One region of the Bradyrhizobium sp. U531 genome, then DNA from elsewhere that is predicted to be linked to it. Evidence: predicted binding sites of a transcription regulator. Region 1 holds the regulator's gene; each other region holds the start of a gene.
What was found. Region 1 encodes HrcA, which represses chaperone genes, less so after heat shock. Its sites were predicted from a motif close to GTTAGCACTCNCNNNNNGNGAGTGCTAAC; they were not measured.
Positions count from the first base shown of each region.

Region 2: QRQ56_RS01765 (co-chaperone GroES) is a predicted target of HrcA. The motif match lies at 4,600-4,628, and genes of this name have one in related genera.
Region 3: QRQ56_RS36370 (co-chaperone GroES) is a predicted target of HrcA. The motif match lies at 4,658-4,686, and genes of this name have one in related genera.

Region 1 is NZ_JASVEN010000002.1:428,728-439,130, reverse strand. Features, by position in the region: gene QRQ56_RS13935 (YraN family protein) at 1-277, opposite strand, end outside; gene rsmI (16S rRNA (cytidine(1402)-2'-O)-methyltransferase) at 264-1,226, opposite strand; gene QRQ56_RS13925 (penicillin-binding protein activator) at 1,566-2,801, shown strand; gene hemW (radical SAM family heme chaperone HemW) at 2,918-4,102, opposite strand; gene rdgB (RdgB/HAM1 family non-canonical purine NTP pyrophosphatase) at 4,119-4,754, opposite strand; gene rph (ribonuclease PH) at 4,765-5,478, opposite strand; gene hrcA (heat-inducible transcriptional repressor HrcA) at 5,672-6,760, shown strand; gene grpE (nucleotide exchange factor GrpE) at 6,871-7,476, shown strand; gene pncA (bifunctional nicotinamidase/pyrazinamidase) at 7,598-8,320, opposite strand; gene QRQ56_RS13890 (hypothetical protein) at 8,608-9,549, opposite strand; gene dnaK (molecular chaperone DnaK) at 9,945-10,403, shown strand, end outside.
Region 2 is NZ_JASVEN010000001.1:361,403-371,805, forward strand. Features, by position in the region: gene QRQ56_RS01745 (cysteine hydrolase family protein) at 1-514, opposite strand, end outside; gene QRQ56_RS01750 (LysR family transcriptional regulator) at 644-1,483, shown strand; gene lepB (signal peptidase I) at 1,612-2,361, shown strand; gene groL (chaperonin GroEL) at 2,557-4,197, opposite strand; gene QRQ56_RS01765 (co-chaperone GroES) at 4,243-4,557, opposite strand; gene QRQ56_RS01770 (usg protein) at 4,934-5,221, shown strand; gene QRQ56_RS01775 (O-linked N-acetylglucosamine transferase family protein) at 5,426-7,555, opposite strand; gene QRQ56_RS01780 (cupin domain-containing protein) at 7,743-8,270, shown strand; gene QRQ56_RS01785 (NupC/NupG family nucleoside CNT transporter) at 8,394-9,662, opposite strand; gene QRQ56_RS01790 (MFS transporter) at 9,817-10,403, shown strand, end outside.
Region 3 is NZ_JASVEN010000013.1:171,964-182,366, forward strand. Features, by position in the region: gene QRQ56_RS36340 (ChbG/HpnK family deacetylase) at 1-750, shown strand, start outside; gene QRQ56_RS36345 (DUF2076 domain-containing protein) at 876-1,688, shown strand; gene QRQ56_RS36350 (L,D-transpeptidase family protein) at 1,808-2,620, opposite strand; gene QRQ56_RS36355 (hypothetical protein) at 2,672-2,878, shown strand; gene QRQ56_RS36360 (protein phosphatase CheZ) at 2,939-3,730, shown strand; gene QRQ56_RS36365 (hypothetical protein) at 3,941-4,462, opposite strand; gene QRQ56_RS36370 (co-chaperone GroES) at 4,780-5,076, shown strand; gene groL (chaperonin GroEL) at 5,243-6,874, shown strand; gene QRQ56_RS36380 (hypothetical protein) at 7,073-8,284, shown strand; gene QRQ56_RS36385 (META domain-containing protein) at 8,411-8,809, opposite strand; gene QRQ56_RS36390 (L-lactate permease) at 8,949-10,403, opposite strand, start outside.

The DNA.
Region 1 (10,403 bases):
CGTCGATGATGCGCTGCTGCTGGCGCGGGGTGACGGCATAGGCGGCGTCATCGAGGCTGGCGCGGGCCTTGACCTCGACGAAGGCGATCAGGTTGCGCCGTCGCGCCACGAGGTCGATCTCGCCATGCGGGGTGCGGAAGCGTTTGGCGAGGATGCGATAGCCCTTGGCCATGAGATAGGCGGCGGCGCGGCTCTCGGCCGAGATGCCGGTGCGGAACGCGGCGACGCGCTCGGGCGAGGCGACTTTCGGTTCCCTGGGGGTCTCAGCCTTCGCCATCGCCGCCCCGCAAATCCCTGGGCAGAGCCTTGGCGAGTTCGAGCGCGCGGGCATAGACCTCGCGGCGCGGCCGGCCCGACAGCGCGACGGCGTGCGCCACGGCATCCTTGACGCTGTGCGCGGCAAGCTGCGCGCGCAGCAGGTCGTCCAGTGCATCCGATGTCAGCACGTCGGCGTCATCAGCTGGCGGAGCGATCACCAGCACGAACTCGCCGCGGGTTTCCAGCCCTTCGGCGTCGCGCGCCAGCTCATGCAGAGTTGCGCGCGAAATCTCCTCGTGCAGCTTGGTCAGCTCGCGGCAGATCGCGGCCTCGCGCGTGCCCATGATTTCGGCGAGCTCGGCCAGCGTGTCCTGCACGCGGTTGCCGGATTCGAACATCACAAGAGTCGCGTCGATGCGCGCGAGCTCGGTCAGCCGCGATTTTCGCGCGGCTGATTTCGCCGGCAAAAAGCCCTCGAAGAAGAACCGGTCGGTCGGCAGCGCCGCGACCGACAGCGCGGCGAGCACCGAGGAGGGGCCGGGCAGGGCATAGACCGCATGGCCGGCGGCGCAGACCTCGCGCACCAGCTTGAAGCCTGGATCGGAAATCAGCGGCGTGCCGGCATCAGAGACCAGCGCGATCGAGCCGCCGGCGGCGAGCGCCTCCAGGATCCTCGGGCGCGCGGCTTCGGCGTTGTGCTCGTGATATTGCTTGAGCTGCGCGGTAATGGCGTAGCGCTCGGTCAGGCGGCGCGTGATCCGGGTGTCCTCGCAGGCGATGACATCGACGCCGGCGAGCGTCTGCAGCGCTCGCAGCGTGATGTCGCCGAGATTGCCGATCGGAGTTGCGACGAGATAAAGGCCCGGCGCGGCCTTGGGGGCCGGGAGCCGATGGGCGTCGATGGAGAAACCGCGCGAGGCGGCGTCTGTGCCTTCAGGCGTATTTATCGGGGCCGGCTTTGCGCGCATAATGAATCGAACTTAGGCATGATCTCCGGGGCTGGGAACCGGTCCCCTGAAAAAGATCGCGCCGAGGCAAGGGGCGGGAAGGACTGGAATGTGATCGAACAGGCATCACATTCCTGAGGGAGTGAAGCGCCAGCGTCATATTCACGGCGGAAACGCCGCCTTGATGCTGGTGACGGACGGTGGACAGCTAGCCAGAGCGTGAAGGGACGGCCGCGTTAAGCGGTTATTATCCTTTTGTTTTAGTTAACTATTTGCCGACATTATGCCTGAATCCGCGGCTTCTGTCGCGGCGAGTTTGTTGTGACCGGCTGGCGATCGCTGGTCAGAAGAGAAGCTGCCATGCTGGGCCCGAGTGATCCAAAGCCTCCCGTGCAGGGACCCCGATTATCGGGAGCGACCCGGCGGAGCGCGCTCGGCCTGTTGCTCGGTACGCCCTTGCTGTCGGCCTGTGCCGGCGTGCAGCAGAGCCTCAGCCAGTTCTCCAACCCGTTCTCGAGCTCTTCTCCGCCGCCGGCCCAACCGGCCGGGCCTCCGCAACAGGCCACGACCGCCGGCACCGGCGGGGTGAAGGTTGCGGTGATTCTGCCGCTCTCGGCCGCCGGCAATGCCGGTCTTGCCGCGCAATCCATGCGCAATGCCGCCGAGATGGCGCTGGCGGAGTTCCAGAACCCGAACATCCAGCTCCTGATCAAGGACGACAATGGCAGCCCGCAGGGCGCGCAGGCCGGCGCGCAGCAGGCCGTCGACGAGGGCGCCGAGATCATTTTGGGACCGCTGTTCGCGCAATCAGTGCCGGCGGTGGCGCAAGTCGCGCGCACGCGCGGCATTTCCGTGATTGCGTTCTCGACTGATTCCAGCATCGCGGGGCGCGGCGTCTATCTGCTGTCGTTCCTGCCGGAATCCGACGTCAATCGCATCGTCGAATATTCCGCCAGCATCGGAAAGCGTTCGGTCGCGGTGCTGCTGCCCGACAATGCCTATGGCAATGTCGTCGAGGCTTCGGTGAAGGCGGCGGTGCCGCGCCGCGGCGGGCGCATCGTCGCGTTCGAGAAATACGGCGCCGACCGCGCCGCGCCGGCGCGCACCGTGGCGCAGCAGCTCGGCAGCGCGGATGCACTGTTCATTGCCGATGACGGCGATGCCGTCGTGTCGGTCGCGGATGCGATGACTGCCGCGGGCGCGAACCTGCGCAACATCCAGCTGCTCGGCACCGGCCTGTGGGACAATCCGCGCGTCTATGCCAATGCCAGCCTGCAAGGCGGTCTCTACGCCGCGCCGGATCCGGCGGGCTTCCGCGCCTTCTCCGGCCGCTATCGCACCAAGTACGGTGCCGAGCCGATCCGCACCGCGACGCTCGCCTATGACGCGGTCGCGCTCGTCGCCGCGCTCGCGCGCACGCAAGGCACCACGCGCTTCTCGCCCGACGTGCTGACCAACCCCTCCGGCTTCGCCGGCATCGACGGCCTGTTCCGCTTCCGCGCCGACGGCACGAACGAGCGCGGACTTGCGGTGATGAAGGTGACGCAGGGCGGCGGTGTGGCTGTTGCGGGCTCGCCGAAGAGTTTTGGGGCGTAGCCCAGAAAGCGGTGCCGTAGGGTGGATTAGCCGAAGGCGTAATCCACCATGCTTCCGCACACGCCGAACGAAGTTGGTGGGTTACGCCTTCGGCTAACCCACCCTACGAGACCTCGTCACGCCGCGAGATCCGCAACCACAGCATCGAGCACCGGAAATCCGCTGCTCGTCACGCGCAGACGGCCCGTCGCATCGACGGTGATCGCGCCTTCTTCGCGCAGCAGCGCGATGCGTTTGGGATCGAGCTGGCGGCCGGAGAGCGCTCTGTAACGCTCGGGATCGATGCCCTCGGCGAGACGCAGCCCCATCAACAGGAACTCGTCGGCGCGTTCTTCGCTGTTGAGGAGATCGTCGGTGATGTTGCCATGGCCGTTGGTTTCGACGCGCATCAGCCAGGCCTCGGGACGCTTCTCGGTGGCGGTGGCATGGCGCACGCCGTCGATGTCGAGGCGGCCATGCGCGCCGGGGCCGATGCCGGCATATTCCTCGCCGCGCCAGTACACGAGATTGTGCCGGCACTCGGCGCCGCGCCGCGCGTGGTTGGAGATCTCGTAGGCGGGCAGGCCGAGCTTGTCGCAGGTTTCCTGCGTGACGTCGTAGAGCGCACGCGCCACCGCTTCGTCCGGCGTCTTCAATTTGCCGGCCTGGTGCAGGCCGAAGAACGGCGTGCCTTCCTCGATCGTCAATTGATAGAGCGACAGATGTTCGGCCGCCTCATTGATGGCGAGACGCAACTCGTCGGACCACATCGCCGGCGTCTGGTCGGGGCGGGCATAGATCAAATCGAACGAGTAACGGTCGAACGAGCGGCGCGCGATGGCGACGGCGTCGAGCGCTTCGCGCGCACTGTGCAAACGGCCCAATGCCCTAAGCGAAGCATCGTCCAGCGCCTGCACGCCGAGCGAAACGCGGTTGACGCCGGCCGTGCGATAGCCGGCGAAGCGGGTGGCTTCGACGCTGGTCGGGTTGGCTTCGAGCGTGACTTCGACGTCCTTGGCGACCGTCCAGTGCTTGCCGATCGCATCGAGCACGGCGCCGACGGTCGAAGGCTGCATCAATGACGGCGTGCCGCCGCCGAGAAAGATCGAGGTGACTTCGCGGCCGGGCGCGCGCTCGGCCGTCGTCGCGATCTCGCGCGCGAAGGCGGACGCGAAGCGCGCCTCGTCGATCGCGGCGTGGCGGACATGGCTGTTGAAGTCGCAATAGGGGCACTTCGACAGGCAGAACGGCCAGTGCACGTAGACGCCAAAAGCTTGAGCTTGTTCTTTTGACGCGTTTTCCTGGCGCGAACCGGTATCCACTTCGCTCGAAAACGCTCTATCGCGGCTCAAGGCAGATCTCCGCCAGTTTCACGAAGGCGCGGGCGCGGTGCGACAGGCCAAGGCCGATCGGCGGAAGGCCGTGCTTCTCGATGCTGGTCATCTCGCCGAAGCTGCGGTCGTGGCCGTTGGGCAGGAACATCGGATCGTAACCGAAGCCGGCATTCCCGCGCGGCGGCCAGACCAGCGTGCCGTCGACGCGCGCCTCGACCTCTTCGAGATGATCGTCGGGCCAGGCGACGCAGAGCGCGGAGACGAAATGCGCTGTGCGCTTGTCGGGCGAGGTGGCGCCGCGCTCCTGCAACAGGCGCTCGATCTGCGCCATCGCCGCGTTGAAGTCCTTGGAGGGACCGGCCCAGCGTGCGCTGTAGATGCCGGGCGCGCCGTCGAGCGCGTCGACCACGATGCCGGAATCATCGGCGAAGGACGGGAGCTTCGTCGCCTGCGCCGCCGCGATCGCCTTGATCGCGGCGTTGCTGCGGAAATCGTTGCCGGTTTCCTCGGGCTCGCCCAGGCCAAGCTCACCGGCCGACACCGCCTCGATGCCGTAAGGCGCGAGCAGCTCCTTCATCTCGGCGAGCTTGCCGGGATTGTGGGTCGCGATGACGAGCTTTCCGGTGATTCGGCGGTGCATGGCTTATTGACTACGCGACGGCCAGTTTCTGCAAGTCCACCAGACGCGCGATACCCTTCTGCGCCAGCGCGATCAGCTTCAGGAACTCATCCTGCGTGAACGGCTCGCGTTCCGCGGTGCCCTGCACCTCGATGATGCGGCCATCGCCGGTCATGACGAAATTGGCGTCGGTCTGCGCTTCGGAATCCTCGGCATAGTCGAGATCGAGCACCGGCGTGCCGTTGTAGATGCCGCAGGAGATTGCGGCGACGTTGTCGCGCATCACGTTGGCCTTGATCATATTGCGCGTCTTCATCCAGTTGATGCAGTCGGCAAGCGCGACCCAGGCGCCGGTGATCGAGGCCGTGCGGGTGCCGCCGTCGGCCTGCAGCACGTCGCAATCGACCGTGATCTGGCGCTCGCCGAGTGCTTCGAGGTCGACGATGGTGCGCAAGGAACGGCCGATCAGGCGCTGGATCTCGACGGTGCGGCCGCTTTGTTTTCCGGCGGCGGCCTCGCGGCGGGTGCGTTCGGAGGTTGCGCGCGGCAGCATGCCGTATTCGGCGGTGACCCAGCCGCGGCCCTGGCCCTTCAGCCATGGCGGCAGGCGGTCTTCCAGCGTGGCCGTGACCAGCACATGGGTGTCGCCGAATTTCACGAGGCAGGAGCCTTCCGCATATTTGACCACGCCCCGTTCGAGCGTCACGGGGCGCAATTCGTCGGGCGCACGGCGGCTTGGCCGCATGGGAAATCCTCCAAAACTCGCAGGTTAGGGCTGTTCGCGGTGCTTGTAGGGGGGGTGAGGGTAGGCAGCAAGGGGAAACGACAAGGCTTTTTCAGCCCCTGTTTCTTGCCCTGTTTTTCCCCCCGCAAACGCCACGCTTGTCAGATGCCCCCGGGATGGACAAATTATGAGCATCTGAGAGGAGTTACCGTCTGTGGCCCATCACGATCCGATCAATCTGATCGCGCCGCGCGCGGGCCTTGCCCAGCTCAACGAGCGTTCTCGCGACATCTTTCGTCAAATTGTCGAAAGCTATCTCGCGACCGGCGAGCCCGTGGGTTCGCGCAACATCTCGCGCCTGATCGCCGTGCCGCTGTCGCCGGCCTCGGTCCGCAACGTCATGGCCGATCTGGAACAGCTGGGCTTGATCTACGCGCCTCACACCTCCGCCGGCCGGTTGCCGACGGAACTCGGCCTGCGTTTCTTCGTCGACGCCCTGATGCAGGTCGGGGACCTCAACGAGGCCGAACGGCAGTCTATCCAGAGCCAGCTGACCTCCGTCGGCCGGGCGCATTCGGTCGAGGCGGCGCTGGACCAGGCGCTGACCCGGCTGTCCGGACTGACGCGGGCCGCCGCGGTGGTGCTGACGCCAAAGTCCAATGCGCGGCTGAAGCACATCGAATTCGTCCGCCTGGAACCCGAGAAGGCGCTAGTGATCCTGGTCGGCGAGGACGGCCAGGTCGAAAACCGCGTGCTGACGCTGCCGCCGGGAGTTCCCTCGTCGGCGATGACCGAAGCCGGCAATTTCCTCAACGCGCGCATCCGCGGCCGGACCCTGGCCGAGGCGCGCCTCGAGCTCGAAACCGCGCTCGGGGAAGCCCGCGCCGAGCTCGACCAGCTGACGCAGAAGGTGATCTCGGCCGGTATCGCCAGCTGGTCCGGCGGCGAGAGCGAGGACCGCCAGCTCATCGTCCGCGGCCACGCCAATCTGCTGGAAGACCTGCATGCGCTGGAGGATCTGGAGCGGGTGCGCCTGTTGTTCGACGACCTCGAAACCAAGCGCGGCGTGATCGATCTGCTCGGCCGCGCCGAAACCGCCGAGGGCGTGCGCATCTTCATCGGTTCGGAAAACAAGCTGTTTTCCCTGTCGGGCTCCTCCACGATCATCTCGCCCTATCGGGATGCCGCGGGCCACATCGTCGGTGTTCTCGGTGTGATCGGGCCGACGCGGCTGAATTATGCCCGCGTGATTCCGACCGTGGACTATGCCGCCCGCATCGTCAGCCGCCTTCTGGGGGGCTGACCGGCGTCTCCTTCCGATCACGGGCGCTTGATTTTCGCTGCTCAAAGCACGATATCCGGTCCAACAATCCCAGATCACCTCAATACCAGACGAGTTCGAGAACAGAGCCGATGACCGATCGAGACCGGCAACCCGAAGACACGACCGCGCCGACCGGCGAACCCGTGGTGTCGAAGCCCTACATCATGCCCGACGATCCCGAGCCCGGCTCGGTCGAGATGTTGCAGAAGGACGTCGCCGAGGCGCGCGACCGCATGCTGCGGACGCTGGCCGAGATGGAGAATCTGCGCAAGCGCACCACCAAGGAAGTCGCCGACGCCCGCCTCTACGGCATCACCGGCTTTGCCCGCGACGTGCTCGACATCGCCGACAATCTTCAGCGCGCGCTCGATGCCGTTCCGGCCGAAGCGCGTGCTGCGGCCGATCCCGGCCTGACCGCGCTGATCGAGGGCGTCGAGCTCACCGAGCGTTCGCTGCACAGCGCGCTGGAAAAGCACGGCGTGAAGAAGCTCGATCCCCAGGGCCAGAGGTTCGACCCGAACTTCCACCAGGCGATGTACGAAGTGCCCGATGCTTCGGTGCCGTCGGGCACCGTGGTGCAGATCATGCAGGCCGGCTACACCATCGGCGAACGCGTGCTGCGCCCGGCCCTGGTCGGTGTCGCCAAGGGCGGCGCCAAACCCGCACCGGCCGCGAACAGCAACGAAGTGAACTGAGTCCCGATGTCATTCCGGGGCGATGCGAAGCATCGAACCCGGAATCTCGAGATTCTCGGGTGCGCAATTGCGCACCATGGTTCGGCTCTACGAGCCGAACCGGAATGACTGCGCGAAAGCCTTACGCGCTCACCGCAATATCCGCGGACTGGATCCGCTTCACGCCGGCCTTGGCCATATCGGCCCAGGCTTTGGCGAGTGAGCCCTGCGTGTCGATGCCGCGGCAGGCGTCTTCCACGACATAGACCTCGAAGCCCGCCTTGCGCGCGTCGAGCGCGGTCCAGGCGACGCAGAAATCTGTCGCCAGGCCCACGACGAAGACGCGCTTGATCTTGCGGCCCTTGAGATAGCCGGCGAGGCCCGTCGAGGTCTTGCCGTCGGCTTCGAGGAACGCCGAGTAGCTGTCGACGTCCTTGTGAAAACCCTTGCGGATGATGAGCTCGGCGTGCGGGATCGCAAGATCCTTCGATAGTGACGCGCCGTCGGTGCCCTGCACGCAATGGTCGGGCCACAGCACCTGCTTGCCGTAGGGAAGATCGACGGTCTCGAACGGCTTCTTGCCTGAGTGCACCGAGGCAAAGGAGACATGGCCCGGCGTGTGCCAGTCCTGCGTCATCACCACGTTCGCGAACGCCTTCGAGATCTTGTTGATGACCGGAACGACCTGCTCGCCTTCCTTCACGGCGAGGCTGCCGCCGGGCAGGAAGCAGTTTTGTACGTCGATCACGAGCAGCGCGGAGCTCTCGTCCGGCTTGATGGACGTCGCCGCAAGCAGCGCGCTTGGCGCGAGAGTCGCGAGAGCTGTCGTTCCCAGCATGGCCAAGATCTGTCGCCGATCGAGCATCGTTCGCCTCCCCTTGAGATGATCCAACGGAAGGGAAGCCTAGTTCCGTTCGTACACGAACAGAAGCCCGAAAATGCGGCCGGGTTTGATGAGGGGTTGGGCTTGCAGACCCGACCTCAGTGTCGTCCCGGGCAAGCGAAGCGCAGACCCGGGACCCATACCCCCAGGGAGGAGTTTGGCGAAGACTCTTGGTGGGGTACTGCGACCGCGTGCAACCGCGAGATCACGCGGTATGGATCCCCGCGTTCGCGGGGATGACACCGAATGTGTAGCGCCGCTTTCGCGCCTCAGCCCTTCGGCTGAATCCCGTCGCGCACCGCGCGGAAGCGGGTGAAGGCGGTTGGCCACTGGTCTCGAGGCGCGCTGGCGACGATGCGCAGCGAGGCGCCGCCGCTGGAGAAGCGGATCCACTGCACCACGGTGACCGGGGTCTTTTCCTTGCCGCTGACACCGTCGATCCGGGTCTCGAAGCCCTGCTGTCCGTTGATGCGGATCGGCTCGGACATGGTGACGCGGGATTCGCGCACGCCGGGGATCTGCAGCGCGGCCTCCTGGGCGAAGCGGGCGCGGTCGTCGGCGGCTTGCGGGGTGGAGCCGATCAGGCCGAGGATCATGAACGGCTTCGACTCATAGCCTGCGCTCTCGTTGCCGTCGGCCAGGATGATGCTCGAGCCCGGCGCCAGCGTGCGGATGTCCTTGAAGTCGGCAAGATCTGTGATCTTGAACGGCATCAGCGCGATCTGCTCTTCGGCCGAGACCTGCTTGCGGGTGGTGGTGCTCGCAAACATCTGCCGCACTGCCTCATCCGTGTAGATCTTGCTCGCATTCTCCGGGATCTGCACCGCGACATAGCCGGAGAAGCCGGCCCCCGGCACGATCATCGAATAGCGCTTCACTGCGGTCTCGCCGGCCTTGCCGCTCTCGGTGGTGAAATAGGCAAGGCCTGCGGGCGTCTCGATCTTGTCCTGCTTGACGCCGTTGGCGCCGGCCGGATTGGCGTTGAAGGCGCTGACGACCTCGCCATAGGCCGCTGGCGGCAGCTCGGTGATCAGCACCTTGACGCTGCCGTCCTCGCTTTCGAAGCCCGGAAAGCTCTTGGCCGTGCTGAGGCCGACCAGCGGCACCATGCCGAGCCGCAAGCCCGGCGGAAAAACGGCGTCGGCCGCGATGGCCGGAAGCACGGAGCTAACGAGAAGGGCGAGCGCGGCGAGGGGGCGGATCAGCTTCATGGGCACTCTGATTGGTTCACATTGAGGCCGTTCGATGGTCGCCCACCGGGCCGCTTTGTCGCGCGCGGCAGCTGTCGTGGCTGCCCGGCCGGCCCGCCTTTTACCGGGTTTGGGCCGGCGGCAACAGGGCGGGGCGGCTTGTGGATGCGGGGGGCTTGCTGACGCCTGAACCTGTTAATAATTCCTCACCCGCAAGTGCGGTGAAGTCCGGATATCTTCTTCCAAAACCCGATGTTTTCGCGGCAGAAACCTAGCTTCGGTCCTTGCGGCCCCCTCCCCCCCTCCTATATGAGCCTCAATCATCGCAATATCGCGGATGTTTGATCTTAGGGGGTTTCGGTTCGGGTGCCTTCTGGGCCCAGCCAACCTGCCGCAAAAACAAGGATATCAGGACCATGGGAAAGGTCATTGGGATCGACCTCGGCACCACGAATTCGTGCGTCGCCGTGATGGATGGCAAGAACGCCAAAGTCATCGAGAATTCCGAAGGCATGCGCACGACGCCTTCGATCGTCGCCGTGACGGACGACGGTGAGCGCCTCGTCGGCCAGCCGGCCAAGCGCCAGGCCGTTACCAATCCCGAGCGCACCTTCTTCGCAGTGAAGCGCCTCATCGGCCGCCGCTACGACGACCCGATGGTCGAGAAGGACAAGAAGCTCGTTCCCTACAAGATCGTGAAGGCTTCCAACGGCGACGCCTGGGTCGAGGCCGACGGCCAGACCTATTCGCCCTCGCAGGTCTCTGCGTTCATCTTGCAGAAGATGAAGGAGACCGCGGAAGCCCATCTCGGCCAGAAGGTCGACCAGGCCGTCATCACCGTTCCCGCCTACTTCAACGACGCCCAGCGCCAGGCG
Region 2 (10,403 bases), on a different contig from region 1:
CGTCCAGCGTGCCGCCGCGTCCGTCCGGCAGGTCGCGGGTGGCGCAGGCATCGGCTGCGATCGACGTGCGCAGGCCGAGATCGAGCGCGGCGCGGGCGGTCGAGGACACGCACATGTGCGTCATGAAGCCGGCCAGCACGATGTTCTTGCGGCCGGTGGCGGCCAGCCGGGCTTGCAGGTCGGTGCCGGCGAACGCGTTCGGCAGCGCCTTTTCGATCACGGCTTCGCCTGCGAGCGGTGCCAGGCGCTCGACGATCGCGCCGCGCGCGGCTTCGCGGTCGAACAGGCTGCCGGCGCGACCCTTGTGCGCGATGTGGAAGATCGCAGCACCGCTCTCCCGTGCCCGCGCCAGCAGGCGCGCCGCCGCTTCGATCGCGGGCTGCGCATCGGGCAGCGCCAGCGGGCCGGCGCAATATTCGTTCTGGATGTCGATCAGCACGAGGCAGGCCTCGTTGAGCTTCGGCGGATTGAGATCGGTGCCGGCGAGTTCGAGCAGGGTCTTGGGAGCGGTCATGCGGGTCGGGCCTTCCAGGGGTGTCGGATGACACGACATTAGCGCAGCGGCTGCCTGCCATTGTGCAGGACTATTGCAGCTTACGGCTGCAGATTCGCAGGAGGCGGAATGGCCTGCTAGGTTCGGCCCATGAACTGGGACGATCTGCGCATCATCGCTGCGGTGAGGGACGAGGGCACCTATGCCGGCGCCAGCGCGCGGCTTCGCATCGACGAGACCACCGTCGGCCGCCGCCTGGCGCGCATCCAGCGCGATCTCGGCGTGCCGCTGTTCGATGCCGTGGATGGCATGCGGCGGCCGACCCGACATTGCGAGGCCGTGCTCGAACATGTCGGCGCGATGGCCGCGCACGCCGCCGCGATCGATCGCATCAAGGAGAGCGAGGTGGGCCCCGTGGGGCGCCTGCGTATCGCCTCGACCAACGCGGTTGCCGAAGAATTACTGGCGCCGCGGGCGAGCAGCTTCCTGCGCGATCACCCCGGCCTGACCCTGCAATTCCTCACCTCCAGCGGCAACGTCAAGTTCTCGCGCTGGCAGGCGGACCTTGCCATCCGCCTGCGCAAGCCGGAGAAGGGCGACTTCACCATCTCCAAGCTCGGCGACGTCAGGCTGTATTATTTCGAGCCTGCCGACCGCGCTGGTGGCGAGCCGATCGCCTGCGTCTATCCGGACGAGCTCGACACCATCCCTGAGGCGCAATTCCTCCGCGCGAAGCGGCTGACGAACGTGCGCTGCGTCACCGACAATGTCCGCATCATCAGGACCATGATCCAGTCGCATCAGGCCGTCGGCGTGCTGCCCGAGCACAGCTGTGCCGCGTTGCTCGCCGATCGCGGCCTGCGTGCCACGCTGCTGTCAAAGCGGCGCGACGTCTGGCTGCTCGTGCAGAACCATCTCAAGCGCGACGCGGCGACGCGGGTGACGATCGACTGGGTACGGCACTGCTTCAAGGATTTGTCGCAGGCCTGACCGCCGGCGACGGTGAGGCCTTCGCATTGAACGCAGCCTGCGCGATATGCGACCAAGATCACGGAGCCGGGATTTGCGCGCGCGCCAAGGTTGCGTAATCTCGTATCGGGATCTGACCGGGGCAGAGCATGACCAGTCTTTCGCAAACCATCCAGCCCTCGCGGGCGCAGTCGCGGGAATGGAAGGCGATTCTTCTTTTGATCCTCTTGGTCCCGGTGCTGTGGTCGCCGCTGATCCTGTTTCGCTTCGTCCTGTACCAGCCGTTCAGCATCCCCTCCAGTTCGATGGCGCCGACGCTGATGGTCGGCGACTACGTCCTCGCCGCGAAATATGCCTACGGCTACGGCCGCTATTCCGTGCCCTTCGCGCCGTCCTGGATCTCGGGCCGCATCCTCGCCTCCGATCCGGAATACGGCGACATCGTCGTGTTCCGCACGGCGAAGGACAATTCGGCCGACTACGTCAAGCGCGTGATCGGGCTGCCCGGCGACCACATCCAGATGCGGGAGGGCCGGCTCGTCCTCAACGACCGTCCGGTGACGCATGTGAGGCTCGAAGACGAGCTCGCCGACAACGCCTGCGGCGGGGATGGCGGCGTCAAGGTCCATCGTTGGCGCGAGACGCTTCCGAACGGCGCGTCCTATGTCACCAACGACTGCATCGACAACGGCTTCCTCGACAATACCAACGTCTTCACGGTGCCGCCCGGCCACCTCTTCGCGCTCGGCGACAACCGCGATAATTCCACCGACAGCCGCATGATGTCGGCGTTCGGTTTCGTGCCGATGGACAATCTCATCGGCAAGGTGACGCGGATCTTCTGGTCGCTCGACGAGGACGGCGAGCCGCATATGGAACGGCTGGGGAAGGTGAAGTAGGGGCCAGAGTGACTAGAGTCCGTAGCCCGGATGGAGCGCAAGCGTAATCCGGGACTTTGCCTGCGTCGCAAGAGACGTCCCGGATCGCACTTCGCTCCATCCGGGCTACGGGCCATAGTTCCGCGTGAGCATACCCCCAAACAAAAACCCCGGCATCGCTGCCGGGGTTTCGTAGTTCTTGAGAGGTCGTTGGACTTAGAAGTCCATGCCGCCCATGCCGCCGCCGGGGGGCATCGCCGGGCCGGCGCCGCCCTTCTTGGGCAGCTCGGCGACCATGGCTTCCGTGGTGATCAGCAGGGCCGCAACCGAGGCTGCGTTCTGGATCGCGGTACGGACCACCTTGGTCGGGTCGATGATGCCCTTCTTGACGAGGTCGGCATATTCGCCGGTCTGGGAGTCGAAGCCGTAAGCGTAGGTCTTATTCTCCAGGATCTTGCCGACGATCACCGAGCCGTCTTCACCGGCGTTGATCGCGATCTGGCGAGCGGGAGCCGACAGCGCCTTGCGAACGATCTCGACGCCGGTCTTCTGGTCGTCGTTCTTGGTGCGCAGGCCCTTGAGCTGCTCGGAGGCACGGAGCAGGGCGACGCCGCCGCCCGGGACGATGCCTTCCTCGACAGCCGCGCGGGTCGCATGCATCGCGTCATCAACGCGATCCTTGCGCTCCTTCACCTCGACCTCGGTCGCGCCGCCGACGCGGATCACCGCGACGCCGCCAGCGAGCTTGGCGAGACGCTCCTGGAGCTTCTCACGGTCGTAGTCCGAGGTGGTCTCCTCGATCTGCGCCTTGATCTGGGCCACGCGCGCCTCGATGTCGGCCTTCTTGCCGGCGCCGTTGACGATCGTGGTGTTCTCCTTGTCGATCATCACCTTCTTGGCGCGACCGAGCATGTTGAGCGTGACGTTCTCGAGCTTGATGCCGAGATCTTCCGAGATCGCCTGGCCGCCGGTCAGGATCGCGATGTCCTGCAGCATGGCCTTGCGGCGGTCGCCGAAGCCCGGAGCCTTGACGGCCGCGACCTTGAGGCCACCGCGGAGGCGGTTCACGACCAGGGTCGCGAGCGCTTCACCTTCGACGTCTTCCGCGACGATGACCAGCGGCTTGCCGGTCTGCACCACGGCCTCGAGCAGCGGGAGCAGCTCGTTCAGCGAGGAGAGCTTCTTCTCGTTGATGAGGATGTAGGCGTCGTCCATCTCAACGCGCATCTTGTCGGCGTTGGTGACGAAGTAGGGCGAGATGTAGCCGCGGTCGAACTGCATGCCCTCGACGACGTCGAGCTCGGTCTCGAGCGACTTGGCTTCCTCGACGGTGATGACACCCTCGTTGCCGACCTTCTTCATGGCGTCGGAGAGGAACTTGCCGATCTCCTGGTCGCCGTTCGCCGAGATGGTGCCGACCTGGGCGATCTCGTCGTTCGAGGTGACCTTCTTGGAGTTCTTCTGCAGGTCCGCAACCACGGCCTCGACCGCGAGGTCGATACCGCGCTTGAGGTCCATCGGGTTCATGCCGGCGGCGACCGACTTGGCGCCTTCCTTCACGATCGCCTGGGCGAGCACGGTGGCGGTGGTGGTGCCGTCGCCGGCCGCGTCAGCGGACTTGGAGGCGACTTCGCGCACCATCTGGGCGCCCATGTTCTCGAACTTGTCCTCGAGCTCGATCTCCTTGGCGACGGTGACGCCGTCCTTGGTGATGCGGGGAGCGCCGAACGACTTGTCGAGCACGACGTTGCGGCCCTTCGGACCGAGCGTGACCTTCACCGCGTTGGCGAGAACGTCGACGCCGCGCAGCATCTTGTCGCGCGCTTCAACCGAGAATTTGACTTCTTTGGCTGCCATCTGGATTTTTCCTTGAGATGTGTGACTGGAGGGAGAGAGGGGCTCTTAGGCCGCCTTCTTCTTGGAAGCGGGGACGTCGAGGACGCCCATGATGTCGCTTTCCTTCATGATCAGCAGGTCGACATTGTCGATCTTGACCTCGGTCCCGGACCACTTGCCGAACAGCACGCGGTCGCCGACCTTCAGGTCGATCGGGATCAGCTTGCCGGCTTCGTCGCGGCCACCCGGGCCAACGGCGACGACTTCGCCCTGGGAGGGCTTTTCCTTGGCAGTGTCGGGAATGATGATGCCGCCTGCGGTCTTCTCTTCTGCGTCGATGCGCTTGACCACGACGCGGTCGTGAAGCGGACGGAATTTCATGCAGTCCTCCTAAGCAATTGCACGGGATGGAGTTTTTCAAGTGTTAGCAATCGGCGCCCGCGAGTGCTAGCGCCGGCGAAGCTGAAATAGGACAGGAAATTTGCGGGGGCAAGGGCTTCTAGCAGAAAAATCGGCACTCTTAAGGCCGGGGTGCCAAAATCTCTTTACCATCGTTAACCCATCTTCATGACCGTATTAGCACGGCGTCGTGTCTGCTGCTAAAGCATTGAATTTCAACAGCTTGTTAAACTTTTGGGCTTGAGATGGATTGTCAGTTTGCGTCACATTTCTCGCATGTGAGCGCATCGTTTCGGGGTGGCTCCCCGGGGCACCGATCAAGCCACCCCCTCAATGCGCTCCTGAAAAGGAGGTTGGCATGGGCTTGCGGAGTGGGGGCGTTTCCGAGGACTTCCGGAAACAGATGCTGGGTTACGGGCTGACGACGGCGCAGATCCTTTATCGGATGCCGGATCATCCCTCGCTGCTACAGACCTACGTCTGGCAGAACTACGATATGTTTCCGAAATTCCCCGCGCTGAAGGACTTCCTGGAGTTCTGGCAGGAGAAGCTGGATGGTCCGCTCCATTCCGTCACCGTGGCCCACTCCAAGCTGATCAAGCCGGCCGAGCTGCGCGCCATCGACGGCGTGTTCCGGCTGCATTGAAGCAAGCACCGGTCTCGTAGGGTGGGCAGAGGCGCGCTCTTCGCGCGCCGTGCCCACCATCTGCCCCCGATTGAAAGAGGTCGTGGGCACGCTTCCGCCTTCGCTCTTTGAGCTTCGGCGGACAAGTCGCTTTGCCTACCCTACGCCGTCCTCGTTGAAGTTGCGCCGAGCGAACGCGCTATCGCGTGATCGCCTGAGAGGCAATCAGCCGCCGCTGCTGCAATAGCGCTGCCACATCGCACGATAGGCCTCGTCCACCGCTTGCCCGTATGAGACGGGGTTGCTGGCGGCTGTGGCCCGGATCCTGTCGGGCAGCTCGCGGCGCAGCTTGTCGAGCTTGTCGATCTCTAAGCCTCGGCTTGTTGCGATGTCGATATAGGCTTCGCGGCTTTCGGTGACCCACTCCGGCAGGCCCAGCGCCGTGAGGATGGAGCCGGCGGCACGGCTCGGCAGGCTGGTGCCGAGCTTCGCGACCACCGGCACGCCCATCTGCAGGGCTTCCCATGTGCTGACGCCGCCATTCTGCGGGAACGGGTCGAGGCAGATGTCGACGCGATTGAACGCTGCCAGATGTTCGCTTCGCGAGGTGGCGCCGAGCAGATCGACGCGGTCGGCGTGCAATCCGCACGCCTCGAACCTCGCCAGCAGATTCTCGCGGACCATCGGGTCGTCCAGCGCGACATCCTTGATCAGCAGCCGCGAGCCCGGCACCCGGTCGAGGATCCCGGACCAGACTTCCGCGGCCTCGTCCGAAATCTTGCTGATGCGGTTGAAGACGCCGAAGGTGACGAAGCCGTTTGAGATCGCGGGCGTCGGCGCCCGCGCAATCCCGTCCGGCAGCGGCGCCAGCGTCACGAAGCATGGCAGGTCGACAACGGTCTCCGCAAACAGATGCCGGACGTCGTGAGGAATCGCGACCGGATCCGACATCAGATAATCGATGGTCGGCAGCCCGGTGCCCGTGCCGTGGCCCCAGCCGTGGACCTGGATCGGCGCCGGCTTGCGCGCAAACACGCCGAGGCGGTTGCCGCGGGTATGGCCGGACAGATCGATCAGGATGTCGATGCCGTCGGCGCGGATCTCGTCGGTGAGGCGATCTTCGGTCCATTGCGAGGCATCGCGCCACCGATCGGCGATCTCGCGAAACTCGCCGGTCGTCGCATCCACTTTCGTCGAGCAGGCGTAGCACACGATCTCGAACCGTGTCCGGTCATGATGCTGAAGGACCGGCTTGAAAATCAACGCGGCCGAGTGCGCGTTGAAATCCGACGAGACATAGCCGAGCACCAGGCGGCGATCCGGATCGCGGTCGTTGTCATGCGGTCGCGCCGCGCCCGATGCGATCTTCGCGCCGACACGCTCCCACCAGACCTGTCGCGCCTGCTGATGCCGTTCGACGCTGGCGTCCCCCGCAAAGTCGAGCGTGAATATCTTGTTGGAGATCGCGCTCTGCAGGTCAGGCTGGATATCGAGCGCCCGGTCGAAACTGGCGAGGGCTTCGTCGACCCGGCCAAGTCCGGCAAGGCAAAGGCCCAGCATCATGTGAGCTTGAATGGAACCGGGATCGATCGCGAGGGCCTGCTCGCAATCGTGGGAGGCCTGAGCGATTTGCTGAATCTGCAGCAGGATGCCGGCGCGTGCGAGCCACCCGTTCGCGTCGTCGGGGGCGAGCACGATGGCCCGATTGCTGTCTGCGAGGGCTTCGTCAAATCGCTGAAGCTCTCGCAAGGCGGTGGCGCGGTTTGCGAGCGCTGCCGCATAATTGGGCTGGATCGACAACGCGCGGTTCAGGCTCGTGACGGCCTCGTCATAGCTGCGATGGCGGCAGAGCGCCCAACCCCGGCCGTTATGGGCTTCGGCAAGGTTCGGGTCGAGCGCAAGCGCCTTGTCGTAGCTGCGTAGCGCGTCCTCGTGAAGATCGAGGGCCACGCTCGCATTCCCGAGATTGGAGAGCGTGACGGCATGGTTGGGCCGCAAGGCGAGGGACTTTCGGTAGCTCGCGCAGGCCTCGTTGTGACGACGCAAGCCGTTGAGGGCGACGCCAAGGCTCATGTGAGCATCGGCAGATCGCGGGTCGGCTGCAACCGCCCGGCTCAGCAGGCTCTCGGCCAATTCATAATTCTTGGCATCGGACTCCAGAATGCCGAGCATGTGCAGCGCGATGACCTGGCTTGGCGCGAGCTGCAGGAGCTGGCGATAGGCGGCCTTCGCCTCCGGCAGGAGGCCCATCTTGTGCAGCTGCAGAGCGTGCCCGAGCATTGGCAGCACTTCGGCCTTCTGTCGCTTCTGAAGCCGGGCATTTTGAAATGCACGCTGACCTACGCTGCCGCCCATGAATCAAGTCCCCCAGAATCTCGAGGGCAAGATTAATTCAGCGGGGAAACGAATACGAGACGAGGGCCATTCGCGACGACAGCTTCGGACAAGCTACGACCGCAATTGCTGCCTCGTCCAGGACTGGCTAGTCTGCACCCGGGCCGCACCCGTCCGGCGGGCGCGGCAGAGATCAGGGAGGCAGACAATGGCCAAGCAAAAGGCATCAAGACCCGCCACGAAGACCGCGGTGAAGAAGCGCAGCGGCGTCAAGGCTGCGGCGCGCTCGCCGGCCCGCAAGGCGGTGAAGGCGAAGGCGCCCATCGCGCTTCCGAAAAAGCCCGCCCGGGCGAGGCAGCGCATCGCGATCAGCCATCACCGCGAGGAAGACTTCAAGGCCGACGGCCTGCGCGCCTACGCCAAGTACCGCGACCTCGGCATCGCCGACGCGACCCATGGTCTTGCGCAAGCGCATGTGATCCGCCTGCAGGGCCCTTGCGATCCGGCGGAGGTCTCCAAGCTGCACTTTCACAACGTCGAATTCCAGATGGTCTACGTGCTCAAGGGTTGGGTGAAGACCTATATGGACGGGCAGGGCGAGACCTTGATGAAAGAAGGCAGCGCCTGGACCCAGCCGCCGAAGATCAAGCACATGATCCTGGATTATTCCGACGACGTCGAACTGCTGGAGGTGATCCTGCCGGCGGAGTTCAAGACGGTGGAGCTGAAGGCGTAGGGCGCTGTTAGAAGAGCGCACACATCTCTCCACGTCATTGCGAGCGCAGCGAAGCAATTCAGACTGCTTCCGCAGAGACATTCCTGGATTGCTTCGCTGCGCTCGCAATGACGGCGGAGAGACCTACATCAACACCCCCACCACCGCGCCCATCAAGCACGTCGTCAGCGTCCCCGATACGATCGACTTCAGCCCAAGCGTGTTGATCTCCTCGCGCCGCTCCGGCGCCATTACCCCGAGGCCGCCGATCATGATGCCGAGGCTGGCGAAGTTGGCGAAGCCGCACATCGCGTAGAGCATGATCAGGCGCGAGCGCGGATCGAGTGCACCTTCCGGCAGCTTCGAGAAATCGACATAGGCGATCAATTCGTTGAGCACCGTCTTGGTGCCCATCAGGCTGCCGGCGGTGACGGCCTGGTCCCACGGCAGTCCCATCAGCCAGCACACCGGCGCCATCATCAGGCCGAGCAGCCGCTGCAGCGAGATCGCGGCGCCGCCGATGTTCGGCAGCAGGCCGAGAATGGCGTTGACGAGATGGACCAGCGCCACCAGCACCAGAAGCATCGCGACGATGTTGATCAGCAGCTCGATCCCGGCACGCGTGCCCTTCACGATCGCGTCCATCGTGCCGGAGACCTCCATCTCGGGATCGCCGGCGAACCGGGGATCCTCCAGCGCGCCGCCGGTGCGCTTGTCGGAGGTCTCGGGCACCATGATCAGGCTGACGAGGATCGCGGCCGGTGCGCCCAGCACGGATGCGATCACGAAATGCGCGGCTGCATCGGGGATGAGGGGCGCAAGGAGCGTCGCATAGAGCACCAGCACCGTGCCGGCGATTCCCGCCATGCCGCCGGTCATCACCAGGAATAATTCGCTGCGAGTCATCTGTGTCAGATAGGGTCGCACGAACAGCGGCGCCTCGACCATGCCGAGGAAGATGTTGGCGGCGGTCGACAGGCCCACCGCGCCGCCGACGCCGAGCGTCCGCTCCAGCAGCCAGGCCATGCCGCGGACAACAGGCGGAAGCACGCGCCAGTAGAACAACAGCGTCGTCAGCACGCTCATCACAAGCACGATCGGCAGCGCCTGGAACGCCAGGATGAAATCGGCGCCAGGCACCCTGAGGTCGAAGGGCAGGGTGCCGCCGCCGACATAGCCGAACACGAAGGCGCTTCCGGCGCGCGAGGCCGCCGAGATCGCACCGACCGCGTCGTTGATGGCGCCGAAGGCGTGCGCGACGACCGGCAGCTTCACGAGCACGATCGCGGTGACCAGGGTGACGAGAAGGCCGACCGCCGCCTGTCGCAACGACACGGCGCGCCGATTCTCCGCCAGCGCGAAGGCGATCAACAGCAATGCGAAAATGCCGAGTGCCGATTGCAAGCGCAGCATGATGTCCCCAAACCCTCAATGATTATGGCCGCGTCCACGCTGCAAAGGCAATGCCGGAAGGCCGCCGGCGCCACCCGGAGTTGACAAGAAGGTCCCCGTCAGTCACGCGAGGCTCGTCCAAGGGAGCGAAGTGCCAGGGGTGACCCAAGAGGCGATGCCAGAGCAGCCGATAGCCGTAAATCCGCCGGTGACTGCCGGCGAGCTTCTCACCCATCGCGCCTTCCTGCTCTTCGTGCTCTCGCGCAGCCTGTCGCGCTTCTCCAGCCAGATCGCGGCGGTCGCGATCGGCTGGCAGATCTACGATCTCACAGGCTCGGCCTTCGACCTCGGCATGGTCGGCCTCATCCAGTTTCTGCCCACCGCGCTGCTCGTGTTCGTCGCCGGTCACGCTGCCGACCGCTTCGAGCGCAAGCGCGTGGTTCAGCTCTGCCAGCTCGTGGAAGCGGCGACCGCGCTCTATCTCGCCGTCATCACCTATGTCGGCGCGGTCAGCGAAGTGCAGATCTTCATCGCGACCTTCGTGCTCGGCATCGCCGGTGCGTTCGAGAGCCCGACCACGGCGGCGCTGCTGCCGCTGATCGCGCCGCAGGGATCGCTCCAGCGCGCGACCGCGGTGGCGAGCGGGGCGGGACAGGTCGCGACTATCGCCGGTCCCGCGCTCGGCGGCTTCGCCTACGCGATCGCACCGCATCTGCCCTATTCCGTGATGCTGCTGTTCTGGATTTTCGGGATGATCCTGAC
Region 3 (10,403 bases), on a different contig from region 1:
CGCGGTCGTCTCAACGCCACCTCGGTGATGATGGTGGGGCCTGCGATCGCGCGCAGCGAGGTCGAGGCGCTTCAGGCGGCGGCGCAGACGAGCCCGCGCTGCGCGATCGGTTTGCATGTGACGCTGTCGGCGCCGTTCCGTCCCCTCACCATGCATTTCCGCCCGCTCGACGGCGACATGTTCATGCCGTTTCCTAAGTTGCTGCGCGCCGGACTGATGCGCCGGCTCGACCGCGAGTTCTTTCGCAACGAGGTGAAGGCGCAGCTCGCCGCCTTCATGGAAGCGTTCGGTCGCGCGCCCGACTTCGTGGACGGCCATCAGCATGTGCAGCTCTATCCGCAGGTGCGCGACGGCTTCGTGGAAGCGGTCAGCGACGGCGCGCCGAAGGCCTGGGTACGCCAGGGTGGCCGCGACCTGCCGCTCAAGCAGCGGCTGGCTTCGCCGAAGGCCCTGGTGCTCGATGTCCTCAGCGCGCAATTCCGCCGCTGCGCCGGCGACGCCGGGCTCGACTTCAATCCGGGTTTCGCCGGCGCCTATGATTTCACGCGCGGGACAGATTTCGGCGAGTTGATGCGACAGTTCCTGGAAGGCTTGCCGGACGGCGGCCTCGTGATGTGCCACCCCGGCTTCGTCGACGACGTCCTCGTCGGCCTCGACGAGATGACCGACGTCAGGGAACGCGAGCATGCCTATCTCGCGGGCGAGGCGTTCGAGCGCCTGCTGACGGAGCGCCGCGTCACGCTGGGATGACGCCGGCAAAAGCCTGGCTTTGAGGCACCTTGTCGCATACGGAAATTTAATCCGGCCGGCACTGTTGGGGCCACAATGGAACCCTACATCTGCCTCGCGCTTGTTTTGCGCGAGGGAGACTGACCATGACGCCGCAGGAACGCCAGCTCGTCGACGACCTTTTCGACCGGCTTTCGAAACTGGAAAACGCACCGCGCGATCCCGACGCGATCGCCGCGATCTCCGATGGCCTGCGCAAGGCCCCCGGCGCGGTCTATGCGCTGGTGCAGACCACGCTGTTGCAGGACGAAGCGCTGAAGCGTGCTCATAACCGGATCCAGGAGCTGGAAGCGGCCCATGCGCCCGAACAGGCGCAATCCGGCGGCTTCCTCGACACCATGCGCGACACCCTGTTCGGCGGAGGCCCCTCGCGCGGCTCGGTTCCGAACGTGCCGCCGCGCGAGCAGCGGCCCGTCTGGAACACCGGACAGGCGATGCCGCAGGGCCAGCCGGGCTACGGCGCGCCGCCGCCTTATGGGCAGGCCTACGGCCAAGGTCAGGGTTATGGCGCTCCGCCGGTCGGCGGTGGCGGCGGCTCGTTCCTCGGCACGGCCGCGGCGGCCGCGGCCGGCGTCGTCGGCGGCTCGCTGCTGCTCTCGAGCATCCGCGGCATGATGGGCGGATCGCACCAGCAGGCCTTCGGCGACGGCAATTCCCTTGGCGGCGATCGCAGTCCCTGGAGCGGCAGCGATCAGTCCGGCGGCTCGCTGGCGCGCGATGCCGGCCTCAACGACATCGGCTCGAACCGGGAGTCCCGCCAGAGCTTCTCCGACCAGGCGAGCAACGATCATAACGACAACGATCGGAACTACGGCGACGACAACGACGGCGGCAACCTGGACCTGGCCGACGACAGCGATTTCGGCGGCGACGACGATGGCGGCAGCGATTACGCGTAAGGCTGCTCGATAGCGCAACAGACGAAGACGGCCGCCCGGGAGGCGGCCGTTTTATTTTGCGTCGTTTTGCGCTCTTCGCTTTTCCCCTCCTTGGGAGAAGGCGAGCAGCGATCGCTTGGCTACATCACCACGACCTTGGTGCCGACATTGACGCGGCCGTAGAGGTCGATGACATCCTCGTTGCGCATGCGGATGCAGCCGGAGGAGACGTTGGTGCCGATGGTCCAGGGCTCGTTGGAGCCGTGGATGCGGTAGAGCGTCGATCCGAGATACATCGCGCGCGCGCCGAGCGGATTTTCCGGACCGCCTTCCATGTGCCGGGGCAGATCGGGTCGGCGCGCCAGCATTTCCGACGGCGGCGTCCAGGCCGGCCATTCGCGCTTGGCCGTGATCGACTTCACGCCGGACCAGGTGAAGCCGGGGCGGCCGACGCCGATGCCGTAGCGCATCGCCCTGCCGTTACCCTCGACCAGATAGAGGAACTTGTTCGGCGTATCGACCACGATCGTGCCGGCACTTTCCTTGCCGCTATAGTCAACGGATTGTTTCTCGAATCTCGGGTCGAACTGACGCTGCCGCGGATCGACCGCGTCCTGCTGCAGCGCGCCTTGCTGATATCCACCCTGCATCTGCGGCTCGCCCATCGGCGGCAGGCGGCGCTGGTCGTAATAGCCCGGCTGCTGCTGATACACCGGCCGCTCGGGCGCATAGGCCGGACCGCGGCCGGGGCCGTCGCCGAACAGGAACTCGATGAAGCCGCCGCCCATGTTCGCATTGGAGGCGACGCGCACCGGCGCCGGCGGCACCTGCGGCTGGTAGAGCACCGCGGGCGGATCGTTCGGCACGGTGTTGTCGAAGGCGCTGGCGCTGTTCGCGCCAACAATGAAGGTGCAAGCGCTGCCAAGCAGCGCGACAGACATTTTCTTGAACATCGACGTACTCTGTACTGTTTCGTCTAGATCACATGCGTCGCCCGAGAGCCGGTGGTTGGTCCTGCGCTCCTCGACGTGGTCAATAAAGGGCAAAAGCCGTTTCGTTTAGTAAACGGAAGCGGCGTTTGGATTCACCACGTCGTCAAGCGCGCGGCAATTTGGCGATCAGCGTTTATTTTCGATGAACGCGGCGCGGCCATGGTTAATCGCTTCTTTGCAAGCCGTCGCACGACAGCCGCACAACAGTTCCGGCTGTGAACTTCGTGTTAAATCGCTTCTGCCTAAAAAGACGCGTGAGTGAGGTGGGGGGAGTTCCTGATGGCTGTTCACCGCAAACGTTTTCGGGTCGAGGATATCGTTAGTGGCGAGATGCCGATTCTCGAAGTAACCGAAGAGGCGGGCCCGATGCATAGCGAGATCATGGCGGAGCTGCGCGCGATCCGCGCACAGATGGCGAAGGGCGCCACGGCGGCCCCGCTGTCCGGCAGCGCAGCCATGGCGGCGATCGACGCCTCGACGGCCCATGAGCTTTCCGAAGCGCGCACCATGCTCGATACGTATCGGGCGCAGATCGAGCAGTGCGAGAAGCTGAAGGTCGAGCTCGACCTCATCCACGACGCCATCGACCGCACCAAGCGCGAGATCGCGACGCTGCACGGCAAGAGCTTCGACGGCGGCGAAATGGCCAAGGTCAATGGCGAGCTCGGCGCGGTGGTCGGCGGCACCGAACAGGCGACCCAGCAGATCCTCGAGGCCGCGGAATCGATCGACCAGGCCGCCAGCGCGATGTCCAAGGTCGACTCGGCCGATCAGCAGAAGCGCCTCGCCGACGACATCCAGGAACGCGTCATCTCCATCTTCGAAGCCTGCAACTTCCAGGACCTGACCGGCCAGCGCATCAGCAAGGTCATGACCACGATGAAGTTCATCGAGCAGCACATCAATGCGATGATGGACATCTGGGGCGGCGTCGACGCGATCAAGTCCCATGTGCCGGCGCATGTGCATGCCGATAACCGCAGCGAGGACGAGAAGCTGCTCAACGGCCCCAAGCTCAACGGCGACGTCGGCCACGCCTCGCAGGACGACATCGACGCGCTGTTCGACTGAGCGGACGACAGACAGAAAGACAAAAACGCCGGCCTTGGGGCCGGCGTTTTTTGTTTTTGGGTGTCATCCCTTCCGCTGTCATCGCCCGGCCAGTGCGCAATTGCGCACCGGGACCGGGCGATCCAGTATTCCAGACACAGCAGTGATTGAGCCGAGAAGCCGCTGCGTACTGGATGCCCCGCCTTCGCGGGGCATGACGGAGAAATGTAACTACGCCCGCGGCGCGCAGCGGACGTAGACCATGTTGCCGTAGCGGGTGGCGGCGTCCTTGTCGATGAAGCGGGTGATCAGGACGCGGCCGTCGAACGAGACGATCTCGCGGTCCTGCTCGCCAGGGGTGGGACCTGCCGGTCCGATATAGTTCTTGCCGCTGGGCGAGCCCTTCAGCCGCAGTTCCTGGGGCGTCGCCTGGTCGGCCAGATGCATGATCACGCCGCCGGAGGAGCCGGCGGTGATCACGTAGGGATTCTTGCACTGGGCCCGGGCGGCCGCCTCGGTGCGGGTGCGGTCGGCCGGGTTCTGGAACGAGGCCAGGCCCCAGCGGCCGACGATCTCGTCGGCGCGAATGGTCGCAGGCATTTCCGGGGCGACGCCCGGCTCGGCGTCGGGCGGCGGCGAGGACGACGAAAAGGACGGCAGGCTCATGCCGCCGCCGCAGGCGCCCAGCAGCAGCGCCAGACAAGAGGCGGCCGCCAGATTGGCAACCGTGCGCGCGTGAGCTGAACTGATCATGGCATTCCCCCGAACAAGACCATGGCCGCACCCCTCCTGCAGCCAAGCGCAAAACCGCTGCCGGAGCAATGACGTCCTTTAATACGTCGGCGCCCCGAACAAGTTTCCAATGCCACCATCCTATATCCGCCTCACCAATCGCTTAACCACCTTTGCTTGACAGGATCGCGGCCAAGCCATATTTCCCAGCCCACTATTAGCACTCGGAAAGCCCGATTGCTAAGCGCGCCGTTCGATCCTCGGGATAGGGGGTGGACGGAAGCGCCGCCCCACCCACTTTCCACTACTTCCGAAGCGAGCCTCCAAAGGGAAACGTCATGGCTAAATCCAAATTTCGTCCGCTGCATGACCGTGTCGTGGTCAAACGTATCGACGCCGAGGAAAAGACCAAGGGCGGCATCATCATTCCGGACACCGCCAAGGAAAAGCCGTCCCAGGGCGAAATCGTCGCCGTCGGCCCCGGTGGCCGTGACGAGGCCGGCAAGCTGATCCCGATCGACCTCAAGGTCGGCGACCGCGTGCTGTTCGGCAAGTGGTCGGGCACCGAGGTCAAGATCGACAACGAAGATCTCCTGATCATGAAGGAGTCGGACATCATGGGCGTTATGGCCTAAGGCCGTCCGCCTGAACGGCCGCTGAATGTCATGCCCGGATCCGAGCGATCCGGGCATCCATGCTTCCGCACAAGAAGATGGATGGCCGGGTCAAGCCCGGCAATGACGAAGACAGCGCCGTACAGCACGAAACAAGACACAGCACGAAACACGAGGGATTGCAGATATGGCTGCCAAGGACGTCAAGTTTTCCGGAGACGCGCGCGATCGCATGCTGCGCGGCGTCGACATTCTCGCCAACGCCGTCAAGGTGACGCTCGGCCCGAAGGGCCGCAACGTCGTCATCGAGAAGTCGTTCGGCGCGCCCCGCATCACCAAGGACGGCGTCACCGTCGCCAAGGAGATCGAGCTCGAGGACAAGTTCGAGAACATGGGCGCCCAGATGGTCCGTGAGGTCGCCTCCAAGACCAACGACCTCGCCGGCGACGGCACCACCACCGCGACCGTGCTGGCCCAGGCCATCGTGCGCGAAGGCGCCAAGGCGGTTGCCGCCGGCATGAACCCGATGGACCTCAAGCGCGGCATCGACACCGCGGTTGCCGCCGTCATCAAGGACATCGAAAAGCGCGCCAAGCCGGTTGCCGCCTCCTCCGAGGTCGCCCAGGTCGGCACCATCTCCGCCAACGGCGATGCCGCCATCGGCAAGATGATCGCCCAGGCGATGCAGAAGGTCGGCAACGAGGGCGTCATCACTGTCGAGGAGAACAAGTCGCTCGACACCGAGGTGGACATCGTCGAGGGCATGAAGTTCGACCGCGGCTATCTCAGCCCCTACTTCGTCACCAACCCCGAGAAGATGACCGCCGAGCTCGAGGACGCCTATATCCTCCTGCACGAAAAGAAGCTCTCCGGCCTGCAGGCCATGCTGCCCGTGCTGGAAGCCGTGGTGCAGTCGGGCAAGCCGCTCGTCATCATCGCCGAGGACGTCGAAGGCGAGGCGCTGGCCACCCTGGTCGTCAACCGTCTCCGTGGCGGCCTCAAGGTCGCTGCCGTCAAGGCGCCGGGCTTCGGTGACCGCCGCAAGGCCATGCTCGAAGACCTCGCGATCCTCACCGGCGGCCAGCTGATCTCCGAAGACCTCGGCATGAAGCTCGAGAACGTCACGGTGAAGATGCTCGGCCGCGCCGGCAAGGTCGTGATCGACAAGGAGAACACCACGATCGTCAAGGGCGCCGGCAAGAAGCCGGAGATCGAGGCCCGCGTCGGCCAGATCAAGGCCCAGATCGAGGAGACCACCTCGGACTACGACCGTGAGAAGCTCCAGGAGCGCCTCGCCAAGCTCGCGGGCGGCGTCGCGGTGATCCGCGTCGGCGGCGCCACCGAGATCGAGGTCAAGGAGAAGAAGGACCGCGTCGAGGACGCGCTCAACGCCACCCGCGCCGCGGTGCAGGAAGGCATCGTCCCCGGCGGCGGCGTCGCGCTGCTCCGCGCCAAGAAGGCTGTGGGACGCCTCACCAACGCCAATGCCGACGTGCAGGCCGGCATGAACATCGTGCTGAAGGCGCTGGAAGCTCCGATCCGCCAGATCGCCGAGAACGCGGGTGTGGAAGGCTCGATCGTGGTCGGCAAGATCCTGGAGAACAAGTCCGAGACGTTCGGCTTCGACGCCCAGAACGAGGCCTATGTCGACATGGTCGAGAAGGGCATCATCGACCCCGCCAAGGTGGTGCGCACCGCGCTGCAGGACGCCTCCTCCGTGGCCGGCCTGCTGGTGACCACCGAAGCCATGGTCGCCGAGGCGCCGAAGAAGGACGCTCCGCCTGCCATGCCGGCCGGCGGCGGAATGGGCGGCTTCTAAAGCCCATCCTCACCCGACACCATCGCGAAGGCCGCCTCCGGGCGGCCTTCTTTTTTGCCGACGATGGGCTCCGCTTTCCGATTCAATCCACGGCCAAAACCCACTACGGTGGCGCCGATTCTATTGTTTGAGCAGAATCTTTTCGGAAAGCCGCTTCGCACTTTTCCGGATCATGCTCATTGCTCGAGGATTTCGTCGATGCGCGCGCTTCTGGTTTGTTCGACAGCCCTGTTGGCCGTTCTGCTGGCAGCTTCGCCTGAAACTGCCTCCGCCCAGATGAAGCTGTCGCCCAAGGCCGCGTCGCCCGGCGGCGTGGAGACGCGCTATTTCACCTCGATCGACGGGCTGATGGACGGCAATGCCGACGTGATCCTGAAGGAGACGCGCCAGGGCAAGACGGTCACGGCAGCGGTGCTCGACGTCTGTTACCCCGTCGCGAAGAATTCCGACCGCAAGGACCGCTTCGTCGTCAACCTCCAGGTCGCGGGCCAGACCCTGACCGGCACCACGCAAAGCGTCGGCGAGAAGGCGCCCGTCAGCGTCAAGCTGCTGCGCAAGCAGAGCGGGGACACGTTCGAATTCCGCGGCCAGATCAGCATCGGCCAGGTGGTGACCGAGGTCACCTCGCCCGACAATTCCGATCTCAGCGAGAAGGAATTTCAGGACAACCAGACCTCCGACGACGGCATCACGCCGCAGCCGAAGGATTTCACCGACGTCTCGCCGGAGGCGATCGCGGTCAAGGTCAAGCTCGATGCGGCGACCGATTTCCTGAAGAGCCTGAAGGGCCAGGATGTCGAGGTGACGCTGGCGAGCCTCACCGTTGGCTGCGATGCGTTGCGCGCAGGCGAGCAGACCATCAACATGTCGGTCGATCCCGAGCGCGCCGGCGCGCTGCTGGCGAAGTTCAAGGCGACGCCGGGCGTCACCGCCGCCGGCTGGACCGCGGGCATGACCGAGATGGACCGTACCATCCGCTTCACCGCGGCCGACTGGCGCGAGGGCGACAAGATCAACCGCACCAAGCTCGCGACCGCCGTCTCGAACGTCCTGAGCCGAACGCTCGCGGCAAAGCCGGTCTCGCAGACTTTCAGCCCCGCCACGGGCAAGCTCAAGCTGGTCTTCAAGCGGCCGAACCTGGATTTCCCGGCGCTCGAGCTGACCGACACGATCGAGATCACGGGGCTGGTCTCGCCCGACAAGCCAGGCAGCACCGACAAGCTCATGCTCTGGATCGGCAGCCCCGCGACGACGACCGCCGACGAAGGCACCGGCGCCAAGCTCAATCTCTCCGACGACGCCTCGGTCGACGAGGAAGGCGAGCAGCCCGACGATAACGGCTCGATCGAGGCCCTCGCCAAGGAGCTTAAGGGGCAGCGCTGGGACGCCGACAAGTCGGTGTGGAAATAATGTAGCCACCTACTCGGTGTCATCGCCCAGCTTGACCGGGCGATCCAGTAATCCGAGACGGAAATGATTGAAACGGTAGGCCGAGGCGTACTGGATTCCCCGCCTTCGCGGGGAATGACAGCTGCCCTAATTCCCCGTCGTCCGAAAGCGCAGCGGCTTGGGGCCGATCAGCGTCAGCACGTCGCCCTGGCGCTTCCAGGTCTCGACGCTGGAGAGCGCTGCGAGGAGATCGTCGTCGGCCTGCGCTCTCGCCGGCGGGCAGTTGCGGTCCTGGATCTGGCCGGGAACGAAGATGACGGTGTTGCCGGCGACCGAGAACTGGCCCTTGCCGCCCTTGCACCAGAGCTCCAGCAACACCTCGCCGTGATCGCCGATCTCGATGTTCGGAATCCGCTTGGAGCCCGCCTGCGGCAACGCTTCCAGCGTCATCTCGCTGCCGAACGGAAAACCGTCCTCGGCACGCGCGACCGTGGATATCGCGAGCGTTGCAACCGCCGCACACACCAATTGCTTGAGCGAAACCATGAGACCTCTCGTCCGACGTGATTTGCGGCACCTTCTATAAGACGGCGGCGCCATTGAGAAGGTTCGCTCATGGCAGATACGAAAATCCCCGCGGAGGGCGAACCCCGCGGGGATTTGCATCGAAGCCGGTCCTGGCGCGTTACTTCAGGACGAGCGCCGTGAACGGGTAGACATAGGCCTGCAACGTCACGAGCACACCGACCAGACAGGCCAGTACGATCGAGTGCCAGAACACGAAGCGCAGGATCGTGCCCTCGTGGCCGTACCAGTTGGTGGCGGTGGAGGCGACTACGATCGACTGCGCGTCGATCATCTTGCCCATCACGCCGCCGGACGAGTTCGCCGCCGCCATCAGCACCGGCGACAGGCCGAGCTGCTCGGAGGTGATCTTCTGCAGGTTTCCGAACAGCACGTTGGACGCCGTGTCCGATCCCGTCAACGCCACGCCGAGCCAGCCGAGCAGCGTGCCGAAGAAGGGATACAGCACGCCGGTTGCGGCGAACGCCAAACCAAGCGTCGCGTCGACGCCGGACAGCCGCGTCAGGGTGCCGATCGCGAGCATCGCCGAGATCGTGATCAGCGAGATCGCGCAGAGCCGGATGGTGCGGCCGTACTCGGTCAGGAGCCGGCCGGGACCGACGCCCATCAGAACACCGGAGATGATCGCCGCGATCAGCATGCCCGTGCCGGTGAAGGACAGGTAGGTGAAGCCGAACACCGCGCTCTCTTTCGTCGGCCCTGGCGCGACCGGTGGCATCTTGTTGATCATCTGATGCAGCTCGGGCACCGGATAATTCCAGACGAAGATCGAATTCGCCCAGGTCTTGAAGGCGCCGTTGCCCCAGATCAGCATCACGATGCAGACGATGATCCACGGCAGCAATGCGCTGAACAGCTCGCCCTGCGTCAGCGGCGTCTTGTCGAGCGGTTTCGCCGCCGCCATGGTGGCCGCCGACTCATCGCGGCCGCGCAGCGCCGGCGACAGCCAGAGCTGCCTGGGCTGCCAGACCTTCAGGAACAGGATCAGCGCTCCCATCGAGATCAGCGACGCTCCGATGTCGACGATCCAGGGATTGATGTGGTTCGAGATCACATATTGCGGAACCGCGAACGACACGCCGGTGACCAGGATCGCCGGCCAGACATCCTTCATGCCCTTCCAGCCCGCGAACGCCCACACCACCCAGAACGGCACGATCAGTGAGAAGAACGGCAATTGGCGACCGACCATCGCGCCGAGGATGTAGGGATCGAGCCCGGTGACCGAAGCAAGGCCCTGGATCGGCGTGCCCAGCGCGCCATAGGCGACCGGCGCGGTGTTGGCGATCAGCGACAGGCCGGACGCGGCAAGCGGCGAGAAGCCGAGCCCGATCAGCACCGCACCGGTGATGGCGACCGGCGTGCCGAAGCCCGAGGCGCCCTCGAAGAATGCGCCGAACGAGAACGCGATCAGCAGCAATTGCAGTCGCCGGTCCTCGGTGACGCCGCCGATGGCGCGCTTGAGCAATTCGAAGCGGCCGGTGCTCACCGTCACCTGATAGAGGAAGATGACGTTGAGGACGATCCAGCCGATCGGGAAGAAGCCGGTCACGAT